Regions from separate parts of the Brevibacillus sp. NRS-1366 genome, predicted to be linked through region 3. Evidence: riboswitches for the same ligand, from Rfam matches in the RefSeq annotation. Region 3 holds a riboswitch; each other region holds the start of a gene.
The links. Region 3 has a riboswitch for cyclic di-GMP ahead of ACIFQN_RS16815 (hypothetical protein). Riboswitches for the same ligand answer to the same signal wherever they lie in the genome.

Region 1: another riboswitch for cyclic di-GMP. It lies ahead of ACIFQN_RS07610 (methyl-accepting chemotaxis protein); the one in region 3 lies ahead of ACIFQN_RS16815 (hypothetical protein).
Region 2: another riboswitch for cyclic di-GMP. It lies ahead of ggt (gamma-glutamyltransferase); the one in region 3 lies ahead of ACIFQN_RS16815 (hypothetical protein).
Region 4: another riboswitch for cyclic di-GMP. It lies ahead of ACIFQN_RS07455 (GTP cyclohydrolase II); the one in region 3 lies ahead of ACIFQN_RS16815 (hypothetical protein).

What each region holds. Positions count from the first base shown of each region.
Region 1 is NZ_JBITPN010000013.1:126,483-131,714, reverse strand. It holds gene ACIFQN_RS07615 (YhgE/Pip family protein) at 1-47, opposite strand, end outside; gene ACIFQN_RS07610 (methyl-accepting chemotaxis protein) at 300-1,994, opposite strand; cyclic di-GMP riboswitch class I at 2,119-2,210, opposite strand; gene ACIFQN_RS07605 (gamma-glutamyl-gamma-aminobutyrate hydrolase family protein) at 2,490-2,693, opposite strand; gene ACIFQN_RS07600 (NAD(P)H-dependent oxidoreductase) at 2,763-3,350, opposite strand; gene ACIFQN_RS07595 (MarR family winged helix-turn-helix transcriptional regulator) at 3,470-3,898, shown strand; gene dapA (4-hydroxy-tetrahydrodipicolinate synthase) at 3,965-4,852, opposite strand; gene ACIFQN_RS07585 (hydroxyacid dehydrogenase) at 4,883-5,232, opposite strand, start outside.
Region 2 is NZ_JBITPN010000011.1:54,209-59,440, forward strand. It holds gene ACIFQN_RS05835 (glutamine--tRNA ligase/YqeY domain fusion protein) at 1-744, opposite strand, end outside; gene ACIFQN_RS05840 (SET domain-containing protein) at 841-1,440, opposite strand; gene ACIFQN_RS05845 (hypothetical protein) at 1,518-1,817, shown strand; cyclic di-GMP riboswitch class I at 1,997-2,085, shown strand; gene ggt (gamma-glutamyltransferase) at 2,271-3,989, shown strand; gene ACIFQN_RS05855 (methyl-accepting chemotaxis protein) at 4,084-5,232, shown strand, end outside.
Region 3 is NZ_JBITPN010000022.1:40,030-45,261, forward strand. It holds gene ACIFQN_RS16780 (hypothetical protein) at 1-58, shown strand, start outside; gene ACIFQN_RS16785 (redoxin family protein) at 79-315, shown strand; gene ACIFQN_RS16790 (LysR family transcriptional regulator) at 366-1,259, opposite strand; gene ACIFQN_RS16795 (HAD family hydrolase) at 1,384-2,010, shown strand; gene ACIFQN_RS16800 (ThiF family adenylyltransferase) at 2,238-2,450, shown strand; tRNA gene ACIFQN_RS16805 (tRNA-Cys) at 2,634-2,706, shown strand; gene cyoE (heme o synthase) at 2,743-3,648, shown strand; cyclic di-GMP riboswitch class I at 3,726-3,810, shown strand; gene ACIFQN_RS16815 (hypothetical protein) at 3,954-4,265, shown strand; gene ACIFQN_RS16820 (hypothetical protein) at 4,336-5,049, shown strand.
Region 4 is NZ_JBITPN010000013.1:91,762-96,993, forward strand. It holds gene ACIFQN_RS07445 (assimilatory sulfite reductase (NADPH) flavoprotein subunit) at 1-641, shown strand, start outside; gene cysI (assimilatory sulfite reductase (NADPH) hemoprotein subunit) at 677-2,398, shown strand; cyclic di-GMP riboswitch class I at 2,819-2,913, shown strand; gene ACIFQN_RS07455 (GTP cyclohydrolase II) at 3,132-3,884, shown strand; gene ribD (bifunctional diaminohydroxyphosphoribosylaminopyrimidine deaminase/5-amino-6-(5-phosphoribosylamino)uracil reductase RibD) at 3,909-5,006, shown strand.

The sequences.
Region 1 (5,232 bases), on a different contig from region 3:
AAAATATTGAGCCAATCCGTTTTGTAAATCTGCCATATGGAACGCATACAATTACCACCTGATATATAGGAATAGGAAAGCATTGATACGAATGCTTGATACTTTCATGACAGTTTACCATAAAAGAAAATAGGCTGGAAGGAAGTGGCTTCTTGTAGCATGATCCTAGGGTGATGATTTTATGAAAAACCGTCCAAACCGGTTGTAGATGAACGAAAAACCCCCGCTCTTGTAAGGTAAGAACCGGGGCTTTGATGTTGTTATTCTCAGGGTCAAGGTTTGACCACCTGCTTCCTGCCCTATACCTTGAATTTCCCCACTACTTGCTGAAGGTCTTCGGCCATTTTAGTCAATGACGAAGCAGAAGATGCAATTTCCTCCATCGAAGCCAGTTGTTCTTCCGCAGAAGACGATACATTTTGCGATTCAGACGCTACGAGTTTTGATCCCGCTGAAATTTCTTCAATGGAATGTACGACTTGCTGGGTACTCGCTGATATTTGCTGGGAAGCTGCTGATATTTCCTGGACCTGTCCAGACACCTCGTCTATGTTTCGCTTAATTTCCTCAAACAACAGTCCAGTGGCATGAACGACTTGTGTTCCTTCATCGACTTCTTTCACTCCAGCTTCCATCGATTCAACCACTTTCTGGGTATGATGTTTGATCATTGTCACCAATTGCGCAATTTGTCCTGCCGATTGCGTCGATTGCTCCGCTAGTTTACGGACCTCGTCTGCCACCACTGAAAACCCGCGACCTTGTTCTCCTGCTCTCGCCGCTTCTATGGCGGCATTTAATGCTAAAAGATTCGTTTGTGCAGATATCTCAGAAATGACTTCCACGATATGTTCAATTTCCTTCGAATTCTCTTCCATTTCCGTTACGGATTCCGCTAAATGGTTCATTGTTTGGTGGATCGAATCCATTTGCTTCACTGTCGATTGTATCGCTTGATTCCCTTCTAGCGCTTTTTGCGAAGTTTGTACAGACAGATTAGAAGTAAATTGAGCGCTCGATGCAATTTGTTGTACCCCTGATGACATTTCGTTAATCGCTATAACACTTTCACTCACGCTGCGTGATTGCATTTCAGTACTAGCCGTAACTTCTTGGATGGTCAACGTAATCGTTTCAGATGCTTGACTAGATTGTCCCGCGCTGGCCGTTAGCTCTTCGGAGGACATCGCCACGTGTTCTGAACTGATATTAATTTGCCGTACCAACTCACGAAGATTGTCCGTCATTTGATTGAATGATACCGCAAGACTCCCGATTTCATCTTTATTTTTTACGCGAAGCTGCTCTGCTGTTAAATCACCGGATGCGATTTGCTCTGCAATCCTGGCCATAGCGACGATAGGCTTGGACATCATTCGCGAACTAACGTAGCCAATCACTATCGCTAAAATAAAGGCAGCAATGCTAAGCACGGCGACGTTCGTAATCGCAGTATTAACAATCTCTGTATTTCTTATATTCCCTTCTTCCATGGATTGCAGTTGAAATGCAGCCAGCTTCTCTGCTTGTGGGTCAAGCTTTCTTCCAAAGTCCAAGACTTCACGCTTATAATAATCCATTATCTTGTCATCCGGTTCATTGTTCTTTACCATCGTAAGTAATGGATCAAATTTTTGTTTGTACTCTTGGTTCATCACTTGTAGTTCCTGTAACCCTGTTTGCAACTCTTCAATTTGAGATAACGAAACGGTCTCACTAATCAGACGCGTTACCATATCGTAAGAAGTTTGTAAGTCGTCTAAAAACTTTTGGTCTCCTGTCAGCAAATATCCACGTAACCTACTATTTTCTTTCGCAGCCTCCGCTTGTATTTTTTGAACATTTGACAAGATCACTGCTCGTCTTTCAATCAAATCTGTATATCCTACATCAATTTTTTGAAGGTAATACGATGAAATACCACTTGTAATCACCAAAAGAAGCGCGACGACTAAAAAAGCCCCTATCAACTTCTTTCCAATAGTCAAATTCACGATGAACACCCCTATTCATTTGTTTGTCCAATCTAATATGTAAGCGCTTCTTGGAAGTACACAACAAAAAAACCCCTTTCCAATAAAAGGAGTTCTGAAACAGATCAAAAAGCTCACATCTGTCGTCGGTAACTGGCTGACATCATGTCTCCTTCGTACATCTTAGCCCCTATAGCTTTGCGTCTCCACTTTTCAATGGATTTGCCCTTTCGAATGGAAGGTTTATGTATGAAATTAATGAGTCGAACCCATTTTTCAAATGATAGGTACTACAAATAAGCAAGGAGCCCTAGTAATTGAATGAGAGAGAATAGGAGCATCGACATATTTCGCCAACAACCACCATGATTGTAGTAGGATAGACATGAAAAGTCAACATTTGTCTATTATTACATATCAAAGGCAAGTTGGATTAATTTTACAATAAATGTAAATTTATGATGATTCGTAAACAAAAAACCGCGGGGTACAGTGCATATTCCCGCGTTCTCTCTTTCAGTTATTTGCTTGCGTGCACATTTGCTGCACTTCCGCTTGTTTCTTTTTGATAAAATCGACGAACAGTTGAAACAGCTTCAATTGCTCCTGATCACTCTGAAACATCATTTCCGGATGCCACTGGACAGCGACTAAAAACGGGTATTTCGTATGCACGATCGCTTCGATAATGCCGTCCTCTGCGATCGCAGCTACTTCCAAACCGTCCCAGAAGCAGTCTACCTCTCGATTATACTATCATATGGAAAAATCCTCTTCCTCCCTTCTTTTTTAACTGACTATATTTTTAAAATAACGATAGATTTGCTCTAATCTTTTCACTTGCTTTCCATTCGGATTCTCCATATTTCCGAACTCGAAAAACTTCACTTTTTTCATTCCTACATATTGAAAAACAGCTCTTTTCATGAGCATTTTATGAGCGTTATTCAGGAAAAACAAAGGATAATGCGTAGGTCCCTTCATGACGGAAATACATACGACCGATTTTCCTTTTAAAAGTCCCTCTGGCAGCAAACCTCCTGTATCCCTGTAGGCAAAATTGGAAGCAAACATTTGGTCAATGTAACCCATGAGCATGGCAGGAGGTCTTCCCCACCAAATCGGGTAAACCAAAACAATCTTATCCGCCCACATGATTTGATTTCGATACTTTTCAAGCTTGGGATCGCGGTGCATATCTCTTCTTCGTTTTTCTTTATTAAAAACCAGCAGTGGATCAAATCCTTCCTCATACAAGTCCAAGACCTGAATCTCCTTGATAGCGGGATTCTCATGACTACCTTTGAGAACCTTTTCCAAAAACGAATAGCTCAAGCTATTGTGGTTGGGATGGGTGTAAATTACCAGCAGCTTCATAGTCGCACCTCTTTAGTTGTCATTTGATAAGTAAATCATATCACCTCAGAATTTAATTATCAATTGATAATTGTTTTTTGATAATTTTTTTGTTATCTTCTCAGAAAGAGGTGTTGACTGTGGACAAAAACGATCTTTTTTATAAATTTGTAGCCTTTACGGCTTCTGTTCATCGCGTCACTCATGAGTTAACCAAAAATGTTAAGCCTGATATGATTACACCGTTGCAATATAGCCTGCTTGAAAATGTCAAGGTGAGTCAGCCTGTCACTCCTAGTCAGATCAGCGATTGCTTGCATATCTCCATGCCGAATACGAGCCGTGAGCTGCGAAAACTGATCGAAAAAAACCTGATTGAAAAGGTAGAAGATAGCGAAGATCGCAGAAAACAATACATCTGTCTCTCGAAAAATGGGGAAATCATCATAAATGAAGCTTTTGCCTCTATTGAATCCCGGTTCCTAAGCCGCATTCAAAATGCTTCTCCTGAGGATTTGGAGGAAATGAGTCGTGCACTGGATGTACTTCACTCGAAAGTATTTTATTAGTCGAATAAAAACCCGAAGCTGGGCTCCGGGCTTTTTTACATAGCGGATATTTGCAAGCATAAGGCTTTACCGCGTTGCAATATTCAGTTCCTCTATTACTTTTTTCAATCCAGCTACCGTGTTATCCGACGGGCTTACAAGCGGAACGGCTACATCTCCTGTCGGAATCCCGATGAGGCTCATTGCTGTTTTCAGCGGACCAGGATTTCCTTCTTTGTAGAGGGCCTTCATCGCCGGGAAGAACTTGCTGTGCAATTGAACCGCTTCATCGTATTGCTTTTCTTGCACCAATTCGTATACCTTCACCCAAACCTCCGGTAAAAAATTGGAGCTGGCAGTGATTGCTCCCGGTGCACCGAGAATGAAGGAATAGACGGCACGATAGTCTTCCCCGCAAAGTACGGAAATTTTATCTCCAACGGTGTTCATAAGCTCGATCACATCACCAATGTCATGCGTGCACACTTTCATGCCGACGATGTTCGGGATTTCGGCGACCAATGCCTGCACCACGTCAGTGTTCATGTTGATTCCTGTTTTGTACGGAATGTTGTAAAGCATGATCGGCATATCAACGGCTTGATCCAGCTTTTTGAAGTATTGCATGAAGCCTTCCTTGGTGGGATTCACGTAGTATGGAGTTACGACCATGATGGAATCTGCACCTGCTTGTTTGGCATACAGCCCCATTTCGATGCAATCACCAAGTCCCGGAGAAAGCACGCCTACGACTACAGGCACCTTGCCATTCACTTCTTTCATCGCAATGTCGATGACTTGTTTTCGCTGCGTCATGCTGAGCGCACAATACTCTCCGGTTCCTCCCAGTACGAGCAAGGAATGAATGCCATTTTGCAATTGATCCTGAATCACACGTTTCAGGCCTTGCTCATCTACCAAGCCCTTTTCATCGATCGGGGTAACCAAAGCTGTCATGATCCCTCTGTATCTCATCTCGTACGCACTCCTTTTTTTCTCTTGTTTTTATTGAAAGGCTCGGGCGTTTGCCAAAACCTTTGGATTGACCAGACTGGAAGGCATTTTTCCTTGCAGCACCTTGCCTACTTCTAGCGTGATCGATTCCGAGCATCTGTCTTTTGCTTCGAGCGTATCTCCGCCAAAGTGAGGCGTAAAAATCACATTCTCAAGTGAAAGCAACGGATCATTCGGGTTCGGTGGCTCTTGCTCCAGCACGTCCAAACCAGCCCCTGCAATCTTGTTGTTCTTGAGGGCCTCGTAGAGAGCGGCCTGATCGATGAGCGGACCTCTGCCGAGATTGATGATAGAGGCCGTAGGTTTCATCAAATCAAACTGCTGGGTGGAAAACATGTGAT
Region 2 (5,232 bases), on a different contig from region 3:
CTCACTCACTACCCAGTCGTACAATGGTCGGTGATCTTCAAACTCCAGTGAGCATAGCGAATGCGTCACGCCCTCGATGGCGTCCTCCAGCGGATGAGCGAAATCATACATCGGATAGATGCACCACTTGTCCCCTGTGTTGTGATGATGCGCATGCGAAATACGATACAGAACCGGATCACGCATGTTGAAGTTCGGAGAGGTCATGTCGATTTTCGCACGCAACACTTTTTCCCCGTCCTTGAATTCCCCTTGGCGCATCCGAGCAAACAAATCCAGATTTTCCTCTACGGAGCGGTTCCGGAATGGACTGTCAACGCCAGGCTCTGTCAACGTTCCGCGCAATTTGCGCATCTCTTCAGCAGGAAGATCGTCCACATACGCTTTTCCTTTTTTAATCAGCAGCACCGCACGGTTGTACATCTCTTCGAAGTAATCCGATGCAAAAAACAGCCCGTCCCACTCAAAGCCAAGCCACTTCACGTCTTGCTTGATTGCCTCTACGTATTCTGTGTCTTCCTTTACCGGATTGGTATCATCAAAACGCAGATGGGCCTTGCCAGAAAACTCATGTGCTAACTCAAAATTGAGACAGATTGCTTTTGCATGTCCAATATGAAGATACCCGTTCGGTTCTGGGGGAAAGCGGGTAATGACTTCTTTCACTTTGCCCTCTTGCAAGTCATCAACCACAATATTACGGATAAAATTGGATGACGCTACCTTGTTTTCCAATGAAATCAACCTTTCACTTCACCTTTACATTCCATAATACTGATTCTCCACCCAGAGTTCAACAAAATCGGGCCGTCGTCCGGCCCGCTGGTTCTTGCAATCCATTTATTTTCGCCAATGCGATTGGCAGTATAGATGAAGAACAGAATCGAGAGAATGCCCTTTTTCAGTAATGCCTTGGATAGCGGCTATATGTTCCGGGCGAATGAGATGTCTGAGAGGCTGTTCAACCTCAGTGAATCGCTGAAAGGCCGAAGCCGCGATCTCATCCCAGATCGGATAGTATCGAAGCAAATCATCCGGCATCACGCGCGTGCGATTCGCTCCCTCTTCAGGCAAGCAGTCAAACGGTTCGTCCAGATTTAATGTCCCGTAATCATCAGTCAATTCTTCTCCTGGGTGAATATCCCTCGCTGCCAGCTCCAAATCATACATGGTCGCTACACAAGTCGGATAGAAGCTGTGGTTAACAAAACGAGCCTTATCCCAGCATAGAATGTACTTTCCATACTGGTCTTTAAACGAATATTTTTGTACGTCCTGTTTTCGTAATGGATCCAGTTTTTCCACAAACGCCGGGTCCAATACCTGATCCAAATCATCCATGGCCCATACGATTGTTCCTTTGGGAATAAACTTGGTCGCGAACACACCGTACCCGATCTCGTCGTTGATGTAACGCAATTCTGTATCGGGATGCATCATGGTCGTTGTTTCACTCCTTGGAGCGTCTGCCCTTTTTATTATCATAAGCAGTTCGGCCAAAAGAGGTGTGCGGTTGTATGAGTATACAAGCCGGTAATATTACGGAATGGATTGAAATATTAGATCAAATGTATGAGCACTCTTTCCACAAGGTCGTACCTGGACATGGTCCTGTAGGAGAAAAGAAGGATGTCCTCGCTTTGCGAATGTACCTGAGCGAATTATTGGAACAGGCACAACAGATAAACCTGAAAACAAGCTCGGCTCAGCAAATTACAAACACCCCTGTCCCAGAACCGTATCTGACTTGGAATGTTCCCAGCCTGTATGGACGCAATCTACAGCATTTGCTCCATCAGTCTCCAAGAAAATCATAACCTAGGTAACCATTAACTGATGATTCCAACTTTTCCACATTAAAAAATTTTTTCTTATTTACCCCAAAGGACAAATAGTCTATATTAATTGCTAACAGATCCTTTTAGGAACAATTTCCCACAACGAATGAATCACTCTTTTGGGAATCTTTTGGGAATCTCTTGGTATTCAACCATTGATATCGAATCGGCAAACCCGGGGAAATCCGGCGACGCAAAGCTACAGGGGCTACCCTCGCAACAGCGAACAAGCCTGCCAGCTACCGAAATATTGATGTAGGACAAGATCAATGATCCTATATCATTGATCTTTTTTTGTCCTCCCTCTGTCTAATTTTGTCTAATTTTGTATTATTATTACATTTCTCCTATATGAGGAGGTGAGGCCAGAACGAGCAGAGAGATTATTGGGAATTACCATTCATTTTTATACTACCAAGGAGGTTTCATTGAATGTCATTTTGGAAAAAACTTTCGGCCGTTGCTTTGACTGGTGTCATTGGTCTGTCGACTCTCTCGCCAGTACAAGCAGCGAACCGACCAACTTCCATGTCACCAAACGCAATGGTAACTACACCTCATTATCTTGCTACTGCTGCCGCACTCAAAACGTTGGAAGACGGCGGAAATGCAGTTGATGCAGCCATTACAGCTGCCTCCACATTGGCTGTTGTCTACCCTCATTACACAACTATTGGCGGAGATAACTTCTGGCTCATTTACAATGCGAAAACGAAAGAACTGAAAGCATTGAATGGCAGCGGTCGTGCTGGCGAAAAAGCGACGATCGAATACTACAAGGGCAAGGGCTACGAAAAAATTCCTTCCCGCGGCTACGAATCGGCCAACACAGTGCCTGGGGTTGTTTCCGGTTGGTGGGAAGCCTACAACTACGCACATAAGAACATGGGCGACAGCAAGCTCCAATGGAAAAGATTGCTGGAGCCTGCGATTGGCTACGCAGAGAACGGATATCCTGTTTCTCCAAACCAAGTCTACTGGACCAAGTATGCTACCGATCCAACAGACAATGATCTGAAAAATCTTCAACGCTTTGATGAATACCGCAAAATATTCCTGAAGCCAAACGGCGATTCTTACGAAGCAGGAGAACTCCTCAAACAAAAGGATCTAGCAAATACCTTGCAAATCATCGCTAAAAAAGGTGCTGACGGATTCTATAAAGGCGAAGTCGCCCAGAAGATCGTAGCAGACATGCAAAAAAATGGTGGACTGCTCACTCTGAAAGACTTTGAGAAACACACATCCACATGGGCAGATCCGATTACGGTCGACTACCGTGGGTATAAAGCGTACAACGTACCACCTAATTCCCAAGGTATGGCATCGCTCTCCATTCTTAACGTCTTAAACAATTTTGACCTCAAGAGCATGGGTGAAGGTACACCTGATTATTACCACACAATCGTCGAAGCTACCAAACAAGCTTTTGCTGATCGTGACAAATGGTTGACTGACCCTGCATTTGTGGATATCCCTGTGGATGATTTGTTGTCCAAGCAGCACGGAAAAGATATGGCTGCACGCATTGATATGAAGCAAGCCGCTAAAGCTGTTGAACCGCTCGATCCAAAAGGTGACACCACCTGGTTCGGTGTAGTGGACAAAGATGGCAATGCTGTCTCGATTATTCAGAGCCATTACTTTGACTGGGGTTCCGGTATTGTAGCAAAAGATACGGGCATTCTTCTGCAAAACCGTGGAAGCTACTTCTCTTTGGACCCGAACCACATCAATCATTTGGAGCCTGGCAAGCGCACGTTCCATACGATTAACCCGGCTATGCTGTTTAAAGGGGACAAGCCTTATCTCCTCTATGGAACCCAAGGTGGCGAAGGACAGCCACAAACGCAAGCAGCTCTTGTCACTCGCATCATTGACTTCGGTTTCAGCGTACAAGACGCGATTGAAGCACCAAGATGGCTGCATGGACGCAACTGGGGATCTTCTTCTAACAACCTGAAGGTGGAAAACCGCATTCCTCAAGACGTCCTCGACGAACTGGTCAAACGAGGCCATCCTGTTGAAAAATTGAATGCCGCCTACACAGATGCAATGGGACAATCCGGCGCTATCTTGATCGACCCACAAACCAACGTAAAATTTGGCGGTGCCGACCCACGTGGTGAAGGCGCAGCAATGGGGTATTAATTGGTTGTCAGACTGCTGAGTTAGCCTCAGCAGTCTACCTTTGTATGCTTTGTAGATACACAAACCAATCGTGGATAGAAGAGAGGACAAATCGATGTTTTTGTTCAACAAACTCAAGAGAAAAATGATCTTTTGGTTTCTCGTAGTAGCCATCATTCCACTCGTTGCCACTACCCTATTTATTAGCAGCAGTTTTTGGACCATCTTAATTGATAAACAAAAGAACTCCTTTATTGAACTTACCTCCAGTACGGCCATCGCTATGAATCAATACTTGGACAGGCGAATGACAGAAATTCAGATTCTCGCACGAACGTCAGATATTCAATCAGATGACGCACAAGCGAAAAATGAGTTCATCCGAAAATTTACCGAGGAAATGAAGCTGTACGATGGAAATACGTTTATTGCCAGCGATGGGAAAGTAACTGCTGATACATTCCCAAAAAGCATTGGCATAGATTTGGGCGAGCGTCAATTTTTCAAAGACGGTATGCAGGATAAGTCCAGCTTTTCCGATGTTTTGATCGCCAAAACTACCAATAACCGCTCTATCATCGTCGCCTCCCCGGTAAAAGGGCCAAGCAAAGAAAAGCTCGGCGTGTTAACCGGACTTGTCAATGTGAATCAGTTTACGTCTACCTTTTTACAGAACCTGAATCTGGGGGAAGGCGGGTATCCCATTCTGGTCGATAGCAAAAACCAAATTCAGTACCATCCCAATCAAGACCTCATCGGAAAACCTCTCGAGGAATCAGCTCTTCCACAAGGCTTGACCGATATTCTGAAAGCAGAAAAAACAACAAAGGCTTCGTTTAACTATACAGATGCAGGCCAAGAATTCGTCGTAACTTACTCCCCTATTCCGGCTACTAACTTTAGCCTATACTTGCACATCCCAACCGCTTCCATTACAGATGCCGTTTCATCTGTCAATGACCAAGCTTTCATCATTGTACTGGCTGTTGTCGCTGTCGTGAGCGGAATCGCCTATATTGTATCGCAGCAAGTCACACGCCCAATTGTAGAAGTAGCCAACGTGGCTAACCGCATTTCAGATGGAGAATTGACTGTTGAGCCATTGCAGATCCGTACCCGGGATGAAGTCGGCCAGCTCTCTCAATCTGTGAACACGATGGTAGAGAACTTGCGAACTATCATTCAACAAGTGAATGCTACCGCCTCTGATCTCGCGTCTTCTGCGGAGGAGCTATCGGTGAATGCCGAGCATACGAGTAAAGCT
Region 3 (5,232 bases):
TGGTGCACGCAGCTGCACTCCGCAATCCTGTGCATTTCGCGTTCATATCGCGAACTGAAGAGGGTGGGTGTAGAGGGATTGTTCGGTCTTTCTACTCAAGCCACGGACTACCAAAAAGAAGTCGCTGGTCTGCCGTTTCCTTTGTTGTCAGACAGTTCGCTCGCCCTTTCTCGTGTTCTGGAACTCCCACTTTTTGAAGTGGGAGGAATGACGCTCATCAAAAGGCTAACCCTAATCATCGATAATGGAAGGGTTGAGCATGTGTTTTATCCAGTGTTTCCACCGGAGCGAAATGCCTCGGATATGAAGGCGTAGCTTTCATTGCGAAGCACCTAAAATCTGTTACGTTACAGGAATAGAATCACTTATAAGTTTCTGCTTTTAACAGTTGAAACTAATTGTTCAATAAATACACGACTGGCTGCACATAAATGTTTATTTTTACGATATACGATACCAATTTGTGTAGTGAGCACCGGATTTTTAAGCGGAATCGTGCAAATACGTGGATTGTCAATATAATCCAAGTAACCTTTTGGGAGGATAGTAATACCTATTCCTTTGCCAACCATTGTTATGATTGATTCCATTGTTGTCATTTCTAGCACTGGTTGGGGCGTGAATGCCAGTGATCGGCACTGTTCATTAATCGCTTGCCGTAAGAAATAAGTATTTGGTAGTAGAACAGAGGGTGTTTCCTTTAAAATATCAAGCGTCACAAACGCTGCTTGGGCGATGGGATGATCTACAGCTACCGCAAGGGCTAGATTCTCCTTATAAAGCGGGATGGTTTCAAGATCTTCATGCTCCATTGGCAAGAAAACAATTCCCAGATCAAGCTCATTTTGCAACAGCCCGTTATAAATATCTCCGGTTCGCAGACCAAGCACAGAAAGGTTTACATTGGGGTAACTGTTATGGAATCCTATCACCGTTGGAGGAAGCAAGTAATTGACAGCGGTCAGAAGCGCGCCAATTTTCAATGTGCCTTTCTTTAAACCTTGCAGTTCGCTGATTGCTGCTCGTGCCTGTGAGAGTTCATGAAACACATTATAGCCATGATGTAGCAACTCTCGACCTGCTTCGGTAAGCATCGTTTTCTTGCCGACGCGATCAAAGAGAGGCATGCCAATCTCGTGTTCAAGCAAACGAATTTGCTGGCTAAGTGAGGGTTGGGTGATTCCGAGTTTTTCGGCAGCACGGGTAAAGTGTAATTCCTGACTTAAAGTCATGAAGTATTCCAATTGCTTCAGTTCCACTGAACTTCCTCCTTTGATGTTATTGTTATAATGATAGGAATTTTTTATTATTATACGATAAATGATATTGAATTACTAATGGATTATTAGCGGGAATTGTGAGTAAAAAAAGGAGGTTTTTAATATGATTCAAGCCGTTATATTTGATGTCGATGGGACTCTTCTTAATTCAGACCAAGCGATCATTCTGGCTTTGCAGAAAGTTTTAAGAGAAGAAAAGAAAATAGAGTACTCAAGTGAAGAATTAATTCCTGTATTGGGTATGACGAGTGAAAATAGTTTGAACTTCTTGGGGGTTTCGGATGTAAATCGCGTTGCTGAAAAGTTAACGTTTTATGTAAAACAGAATAATCACCTGATGATCCTCTATTCTGGGATTGAAGATATGCTTAAAAAATTGGTGGGAAAAGGTATTCATACGGGTGTTGTTACATCCAAAACACGCGAGGAATTCATAGATGACTTTATGCCTCATAGCATTAGCGAACTCTTCTCACATATTATTTGCGCAGACGACACATTTAGGCATAAGCCTGAACCTGACCCGCTGCTCAAGTATGTAGAACAAACCAAGATCAACCCGACGACGACGCTTTATGTCGGAGATACTGTATTTGATCAGAAATGCGCGAACGGGGCTCAAATCGATTTCGCCTTAGCGATGTGGGGGGCAAAGCAACCAGAACGCACAGTGGCAAAATACAGATTAAATCGACCTGAAGATTTGCTCCATATAGTAGGTTTAGATTGATTTACTAGGAGAATTTCTTAAATAGCAAGTGTGGGAATTCCCCAATTCTTTTCATGCCGATCTGAGCGGATTGTAGGACCGCAACAGTCGATTTCACGAGGAGTGATGAACGAACAGGATGGAGGCGACAGCTAGGTCACATGATCGGTATTGCAGACAGCAAAATTTTCGGCCAATTCGCGCAGCTAGTCAATAAGTCTTGGCGGATGCACATGTGTTGATCGTAAGTGCAGTCGCGCTCCGGTGTCGGCACGATCACGATCATCGATCGCGACTATGTGGAGTGGAGCAATCTGCAGCGGCAGTCGCTGTATGCGGAGAAGGTTGCCATCGATAAACTACCCAAAGCTGTGGCGGGTGCGGCATCCCGTATGCGGGGGGATCAAGAAATTTCCTATGACGCTTTGGCCCTTACCTATATGAAAGAGACAGAGGTATAAAAACACGGGTTTACCATGTTCAAGCTGCTGGAGCAATGCAGTGGTCAACGGACTACTACACCCATTACCAGCTTTTCTAGCACACGAAACCATTTGAAAAGGAGAATCGAAATGATCAGCACCTTTAATTAAGAAAGCTTATCGTGGACCACCTCTGGAATCATCGTTGTTATCATTTCCCATGGAGGTATAGCCAAAAGTAAGGCATGGGTCTGCAAAACCCAGATTTCTGGTTCGAATCCAGATACCTCCTCCAACATCATTTTTTCTGGAAGATATGAGGTGGAACAAAATGGAGAACAGAAGTGGAGCCTCTGGCCATTCGTTAATAGAACCCCAACCCTGGAGGGATTGGATTTCTATTACCAAGCCAGGAATTTTGGTTTCTAATTTATTTTGTGCGTTTGCTGGTTATTGTCTTGCTTCAAGATTGACGTCTGGCGATTTAACATTGATATTCATTTTGTTTGGAACAACATTAGTAGTTGCGGCTGCTTCGATGTTAAATAACTTCTTGGATCGTGTACGAGATTTAAAAATGGAACGGACTCGTGTTCGCCCGTTACCGAGCGGGCGGTTGAAACCTCGGAATGTATTGATAGTTGGGATTATAGCAGGGTTCGCTGGACTGGCTACTTTGTATATTTTCGTTAATCCATTAAGCGCAGCCTTGGGCTTCATTGGACTTTTTGTTTACGTAGTGATCTATACGGCTTGGCTTAAACCGACATCAACCTGGAGTACTTCAATTGGAGGTATTTCCGGATCTATGCCGCCAATGATCGGCTACTGCGGTTTTTCAAATAAGCTGGAACTCGGCGCTTGGCTTTTATTCTTGTTTCTTTTTTTATGGCAACCACCGCACTTTTGGGCACTCGGGATTTTAAAAAAAGAAGAATACCGAGCGGCAGGGTATCCACTACTTCCCGTTATAAAAGGTGTATATCGTACAAAGCTACAGATGCTACCGTATGTTGTGAGCTTATTTTTCGTTAATTATTTGTTATTTGCTTATAATTACGTTGGCGTAGGATATTTGATCGTTTCTGGTGCACTGTTATTAAGTTGGTTGATCTCATGCCTTCATGGGTTGTTTGCCAAAAATGAATCGAGATGGGCTTCAAACAACTTTCGACTTTCTCTTTATTTCCTGACGTTTTCTTTATTGATGATGATGATTGAGATTGCTCTATTTTAGTCAACTGATTGGCATAGGTGCAGCTTACGGCACATTTAAAATGTAAGTGAACTTGCTCTCTATGTTACATCTGCCTTGAAGGATAATGGCAAACCAGATCGAAAGACGGGACGCAAAGCCACTGGTCTTCTTCCTTAGTGCAATGACCGCCGGGTTTCCCCTCTAATCTCAATATTGAAAAATGTGGAGGAATTGAGCGATGGCAATGAGAAAGCAAAATCAATCCCAAGAGCCTCAAGTGAGTGTTGATGTAAAAAAGGTTCTAACTAAATGGGCTATTTAGGTATTGGAGGCTACCCCTGATTTTGATATTGAGGAGGGAGCTAGATTCATTACTGAAGATCACCCTGTATTATCAGCAGCTGGCTGGAGTTGAGATCGTATCTGAAGAGGACATGAACTCTATCAAAAAGCGCTGGTACGAGGAATTTGGTTGGGTAGAAAATGAAGACGATCTTCGTCCAGAACTACTTGATTACGTTGGGGCACTCGTCTTGGATGAACACTACAACGTAAATTGGAAGGAATCCAGCATTCCGAATATGGTTCTAAGTTGGAAAGAAGATGGTCTAGAGGAAACCGAACAAGCAAGAGATATACAACCCCGATCCGAGTAAACCCTTGAGTCCAGTTTATTACGTAACCGTAGATCAAGGGTGCTCTGAAAAAGAACTATACCGGGATATCATGGCTATCCATCAAAAGACGCGAAAAATCATACCTTTCTATTGGACAACCATCGGATTAAATGAGCAAGACAAAGTTACCTTCTGGAATCAGCTCACGTTTATTGTATGTAAGCCTGGCATTTACACTTACCATGACGCGGTATCTTATGTGGAGAATTATCTTGGACAACGAGAAATTCCGGTAAGAGATGAAAGGCCGAGTCAGCAGTTAATTGATAATCTCTATCTTTCCATGACTCCTTCCAGAGCAAGAGCATCTTTGCTTACAAACCCCATACCCCTATCCAATTTATTAAAACAGATTCAGAATCATACAGGCATTGATGAGAAACTATTATGGCTGGCAAGTACCGTTGTCATGAGTAGAGGTTCTGCGGTTTTTGGGCGTACTAGGCTGTCAGAAGCGATCCAGGCATGTTTGGAATATCCGGATACCTGGTTAACGATCTTTCTTGATATGTTTGAAGATAAGAGCGGGGCAGAAGTACGGGACTACCTTATACAAAAAGGGTACCATCCTTCTATCGTACCAGGAGTAATGAAAACGCATGCTGGTGTTACTGATTGGGAATTACTGTGGGGATATAAGCTAGCTAGACATGGTGAGCGAGAGACGATTTTAACTCTTATGCTATTACCTCACCTTCATAATCGTTTACCCATGTTTGTGAGAGAAAAGCTTCAGAAGAATTTAAAGAGGAATGAGGTGTAATAGCCATGGGTAATAAAAAATGGGTTTTTACAAGACTTGGAGAAGCAAAGTGGAAACAAAGTCGCTTACCTGATTATCAAGATGAGGGAAAGAGGTACCCATAACTTGCCTTAGGTATTGTGAGGTATGGGCAAAAAATGGATGGGTGAAAAGTGAGTAAATGTATCTTTTATTTGGCTAATC
Region 4 (5,232 bases), on a different contig from region 3:
TCTATTCGATCTCCAGCAGTTTGAAGTCCTACCCGGACGAGGTGCATCTGACAATCCGGAAGGTTCAATATGAGGCCCATGGGCGAGAGCGGTACGGCGTGTGTTCGAGCTATATCGCGGATCGTCTGGAAGCGGGGGATACACTGCCGGTATTTGTACAGCATAACCCCAACTTTAAGCTTCCGGCTAACCCGGACATCCCGCTGATCATGATTGGGCCTGGAACAGGTGTCGCTCCATTCCGCGCCTTCCTGGGGGAACGGGAGGAGCTTGGGGCGAAAGGCAAGACGTGGCTTTTTTATGGCGATCAACATTTCTCCACAGACTTCCTCTATCAGCTCGACTGGCAGCGTTGGCTCAAAGAAGGCGTACTGACGCGTATGGATGTCGCGTTCTCTCGAGATACGAGCGAAAAGGTGTACGTTCAGCACCGGATGCTTGAGAAGAGTAAGGAGCTCTACCAATGGCTGCAGGATGGGGCGCATGTATACGTATGCGGAGACGAGAAGAAGATGGCGCACGACGTTCACGCCGCCCTGGTCACGATACTCCAACAAGAGGGTGAACTTGGTTCAGAGGAAGCTGCCCTGTATTTGAAACGCATGCAGCAGGAAAAACGTTATCAGCGAGATGTCTACTGAGTTTCGATCAAAGATAGCGAGAGGAGATATGAAGCATGTCAGAAAATCATTTGCTTTCGCCAAACAGTGCTCCTCACAGCGATGTAGAGGATATTAAACGCCGAAGCGATTACCTGCGGGGAAGCCTGGCGGAAACGCTGGAAGACAGAATTACAGGGTCTATCCCTGAGGACGATAACCGCTTGATGAAATTTCATGGAAGCTACATGCAGGATGACCGGGATCTCCGCAACGAACGGAATAAACAGAAGCTGGAGCCGGCCTATCAATTCATGGTGCGCGTTCGAGCGGCCGGTGGAGTTGTCACGCCGGAACAATGGCTTATGATGGACCATATCGCCCAGCAATTTGCCAATGGGACGATTCGCTTGACGACCCGCCAGTCTTTTCAACTTCATGGCGTGATTAAGTGGACTATGAAGAATGTGATTAAAGAAGTAAACGATGCCTTGTTAAGTACACTGGCTGCCTGCGGGGACGTGAACCGCAACGTCATGTGCAACCCGAATCCCTACCAGTCAAAAGTCCATGAACAGGTTTACGAATGGGCGAAAAAAGTAAGCAATCATCTGGATCCCCGGACCCGAGCCTATCATGAAATCTGGCTTGACGAAGAGAAGGTTGTCGACAGTCGAGAAGGGGTAGAGCAAGAACCAATCTACGGGCCTGTCTATTTGCCGCGCAAGTTTAAGATCGGCATCGCGGTTCCGCCTGCCAACGATGTAGACGTCTTCTCTCAGGATTTGGGCTTCATCGCCATACATGAGGAAGGTCGACTGCTGGGCTTCAACGTTGCGGTCGGCGGCGGAATGGGAATGAGTCACGGTGATCCGAAGACGTACCCGCAGGTGGCGCGGGTGATCGGGTTCGTCTCGCCGGAACAACTGTTGGATGTCGCCGAGAAAACGGTCATGATCCAGAGAGACTACGGAGATCGCTCGGTGCGGAAGCATGCCCGGTTCAAATATACGATCGACGACCGCGGCATCGAATGGTTCATCCATGAGCTGGAGCAGCGACTGGGGTGGAAGCTGGAGGAGGCACGCCCCTATCACTTCGATCATAATGGCGACCGCTACGGCTGGGTAAAAGGAAGCAACGATAACTGGCATTTTACCCTTTTCATTCAAAATGGCCGGGTGAAAGACGAGGACAACTACCTCCTGATGTCCGGCCTGCGGGAAATCGCCAAGGTGCATGCAGGGGATTTCCGCCTAACACCCAATCAGAACCTCATCATTGGGAATGTAACCAGTGGAATGAAGCAAGAAATTGAACAAATCATTCAAGCATACGGGCTCACCGATGGAACTTCCTATTCCGCGTTGCGAAGAAACTCCATGGCCTGCGTTTCGTTGCCGACTTGCGGATTGGCGATGGCTGAGTCAGAGCGCTATTTGCCTACGCTGCTGGATAAGATCGAGCTGATCTTGGATGAGGCGGGTTTGCGCGATGAGGAGATCGTCATTCGCATGACAGGGTGCCCAAATGGATGCGCAAGACCAGCACTGGCGGAAATCGCCTTTATTGGGAAGGCTGTCGGCAAATACAACATGTATTTGGGCGGCGGTTTCTCCGGAAGTCGATTGAATAAGCTGTATCGTGAAAACATCGGAGAGGCAGAAATCCTGGAGGAACTGCGGCCGATCTTGAATCGGTATGCGAGGGAACGTGAGGTAGGCGAACATTTCGGGGATTTCGTTATTCGGGCCGGGTATGTGAAGGAAGTAAGATCGGGACTCGATTTTCATGAGTAGTGTGGCATTGAGCGTTTAGTAACCAGGTGGATAACAGTTGACGATATGTTCTGCCAAGAGAAGGCCATCCCGCTAAGGATGGCCTTAAACCTTGCCGTTTCGTAAAAACGCGGTGAATGGTACCACAAATAAGGCTGGTGTATGACTGGTCATTGACTTAAATCAAGAGTGCCAATTATTTTTATCATTTACAGTAATGGGTGAAGTGAGCCTTACCATAAGTCTTGCACGATGTTCCTGCAGTTGATGGACTCGCGTTGAGCGTAATCCCAGCGTAAGCTAGTTTCACGAATGTCACTGCCGTACTGGATTTTTCGGAAGCATTCGGTCAATTGCTGGACGGGTTAGGGAAAAATAACATCTTAAGAAAAACAAATTCTTGAAATTTCAGGAAATATGAATTATATTCAAAATGTCAAAAAACCGAAAAGGCAAACCTAGTGAAAACTAGCGACGCAAAGCTATAGGGGCTAAAGATTGCGAAAGTTGCAAGTCTATGCCAGCCAGTTGCCGAACTGTCCGGAGAATCTGGAGAACCGTTTCTGACGGTTATTCACGATGGATATTTGCTATTCCCCGTTGTCGGCAACGATTGCGGGGAATTTTTTTATGCATTAATGAGAGGAGGGGGTGAGGAGCGATCCATCATAGCCGCGTTACCGTCGTATCTAGCAGCTGATCAAGTCAGCCATCATTTGCGCCACTATCCAGTTTGAAAAAGGAGCGGTACATCATGTTGACAAGCCTAGTCAGAAGAGCATTGACGGACAAGCTAACCATCCTCAAACAGCCGGGATATCCGGATTTAGCCCTGGTTGGACCAGTTTGTCTCCCCGTCCAGATAGACGATCAGGAAATCACTTTCCAATGGTATACATGGCTGAACATGGACATGGCCGATTTGCAGCAAGAAGATCTTCTCGACATGCTGCCAGAGGTCGATCTCGCTTCTTATCAACAATCATCCGTGCTGGTCTTTGGAGATTTCGCAAATGCAGAACAGACGCTCGTCCGGATGCACAGTATATGCCATACGGGGGACATATTCGGGAGCAAGCGGTGCGATTGCGGTTACCAGTTGCGGCGCTCTATGCGTATGATGGCGGACAACGGCAGCGGTGCCCTGTTCTATTTGGCCAACCATGAAGGGCGTGGAATCGGGCTTTTCGCCAAATCATTGGCGTATCTGTTGCAAGAAGAAGGATTCGATACGGTGGAAGCCAATCACGGTCTGGGCTTCGCTGACGACCACCGCACCTATGACGAAGCTATTCGCGTACTTCGAAGCTTGCGTACGAAGCCGGTGACCCTAATCACGAACAACCCGAAAAAACTGGAGTCTTTGCGGGAAAAAGGATTGTCGACAGAGCATCATAATTCCTTATGGGGTAAACCGACCAGGCACAACAAGAGTTATTTGGAAACGAAAATCGCCAAATCAGGCCATTTCCCTTCCGAAGCATGGGTGCAAAATGCCGAACACTGATAATCAGGGGCGAGTGAAGATACAATGAAGATGGACGAGCATTTCATGAAGATCGCCCTTGATTTGGCGGCAACATGCAGAGGAAAGACGTCACCGAATCCAGTCGTCGGTGCCGTTTTGGTCAAAGAGGGGCAAATTGTCGGCACAGGCGCCCATCTTAAGGCGGGAGACCCCCATGCCGAAGTGCACGCTTTTCGCATGGCAGGCGAACATGGCAAAGGAGCTACGCTGTACGTCACGCTGGAACCTTGCTCTCATTTCGGAAAAACCCCTCCTTGCGCAAAGCTCGTTTGCAACTCTGGAGTCAGTCGGGTAGTGGTGGCTATGGAGGACCCGAATCCGCTGGTGGCTGGACGTGGCCTTCAAATGCTCCGGCGGCATGGGATCGAAGTGGAAGTAGGCATACTCAAGGAGGAAGCCGAACTACTCAATGAACGATTCGTACATAATATGACGAAACGACGGCCGTTCATTATTTCGAAGGTTGCGATGACACTTGACGGGAAGCTCGCTGCGCATACGGGTCACTCACAATGGATAACGGGGGAACGGGCGCGCTCTGAGGTTCATCAATTGCGTAGTGAGGTTGATGCGATTCTGGTCGGCATTGGAACGGTATTGTTGGACAACCCCCAACTCACAGCCCGTTTGCCAGGAAACCGGAAGCATCCCATCCGGGTCATCCTAGATTCGCAATTGCGGTTGCCCCCAACAGCCCATGTAGCTGATTGTTCCGAAGCAAAGACATGGGTTGTGGCGAAAGAAGGAGCGAATCCGGATAAGGCGCGTGAGTTGAGGGAGCAAGGGGTGGACATTCTGTTTGTTCCGACCGTGGGTGGCGGTCTTGACCTCCATACATTGGCCGATATCTTATACAAAAGGGGGATAACCGATCTGTTGGTGGAAGGCGGAAGCGAAGTGAACGGTTCTTTCTTGCGGGCAGGCCTGATCGACAAATGGATAATCTACATCGCTTCCAAAATATTGGGGGGACGGAACTCCTTGACTCCGTACAGCGGTGTAGATGTCGAGATGATGCATGATGCATTGGACGTTCATATCCACTCCATTCGGCAGGCGGGGGATGATCTTTGCATTACTGCCTATCCAGCGAACCGTTAGCTTCCTCACCGGGGCCGATCGTAGGCCTCGCCTCGATTAGAAGGATCATAAAACTTGACGGACGAGGCGAATTTTATAATGACCAGAATAGAAACATTGAGGAATTAATTAAGCCTGCGTTTGTGAGTAACTAAGGTTATTAATGGGACACTCGGTCAGATTGAGTGTCCTACTTTCATATAGAATAATGGACAAAAAACTTGCCGTTACAAACAGCAGGGAGATC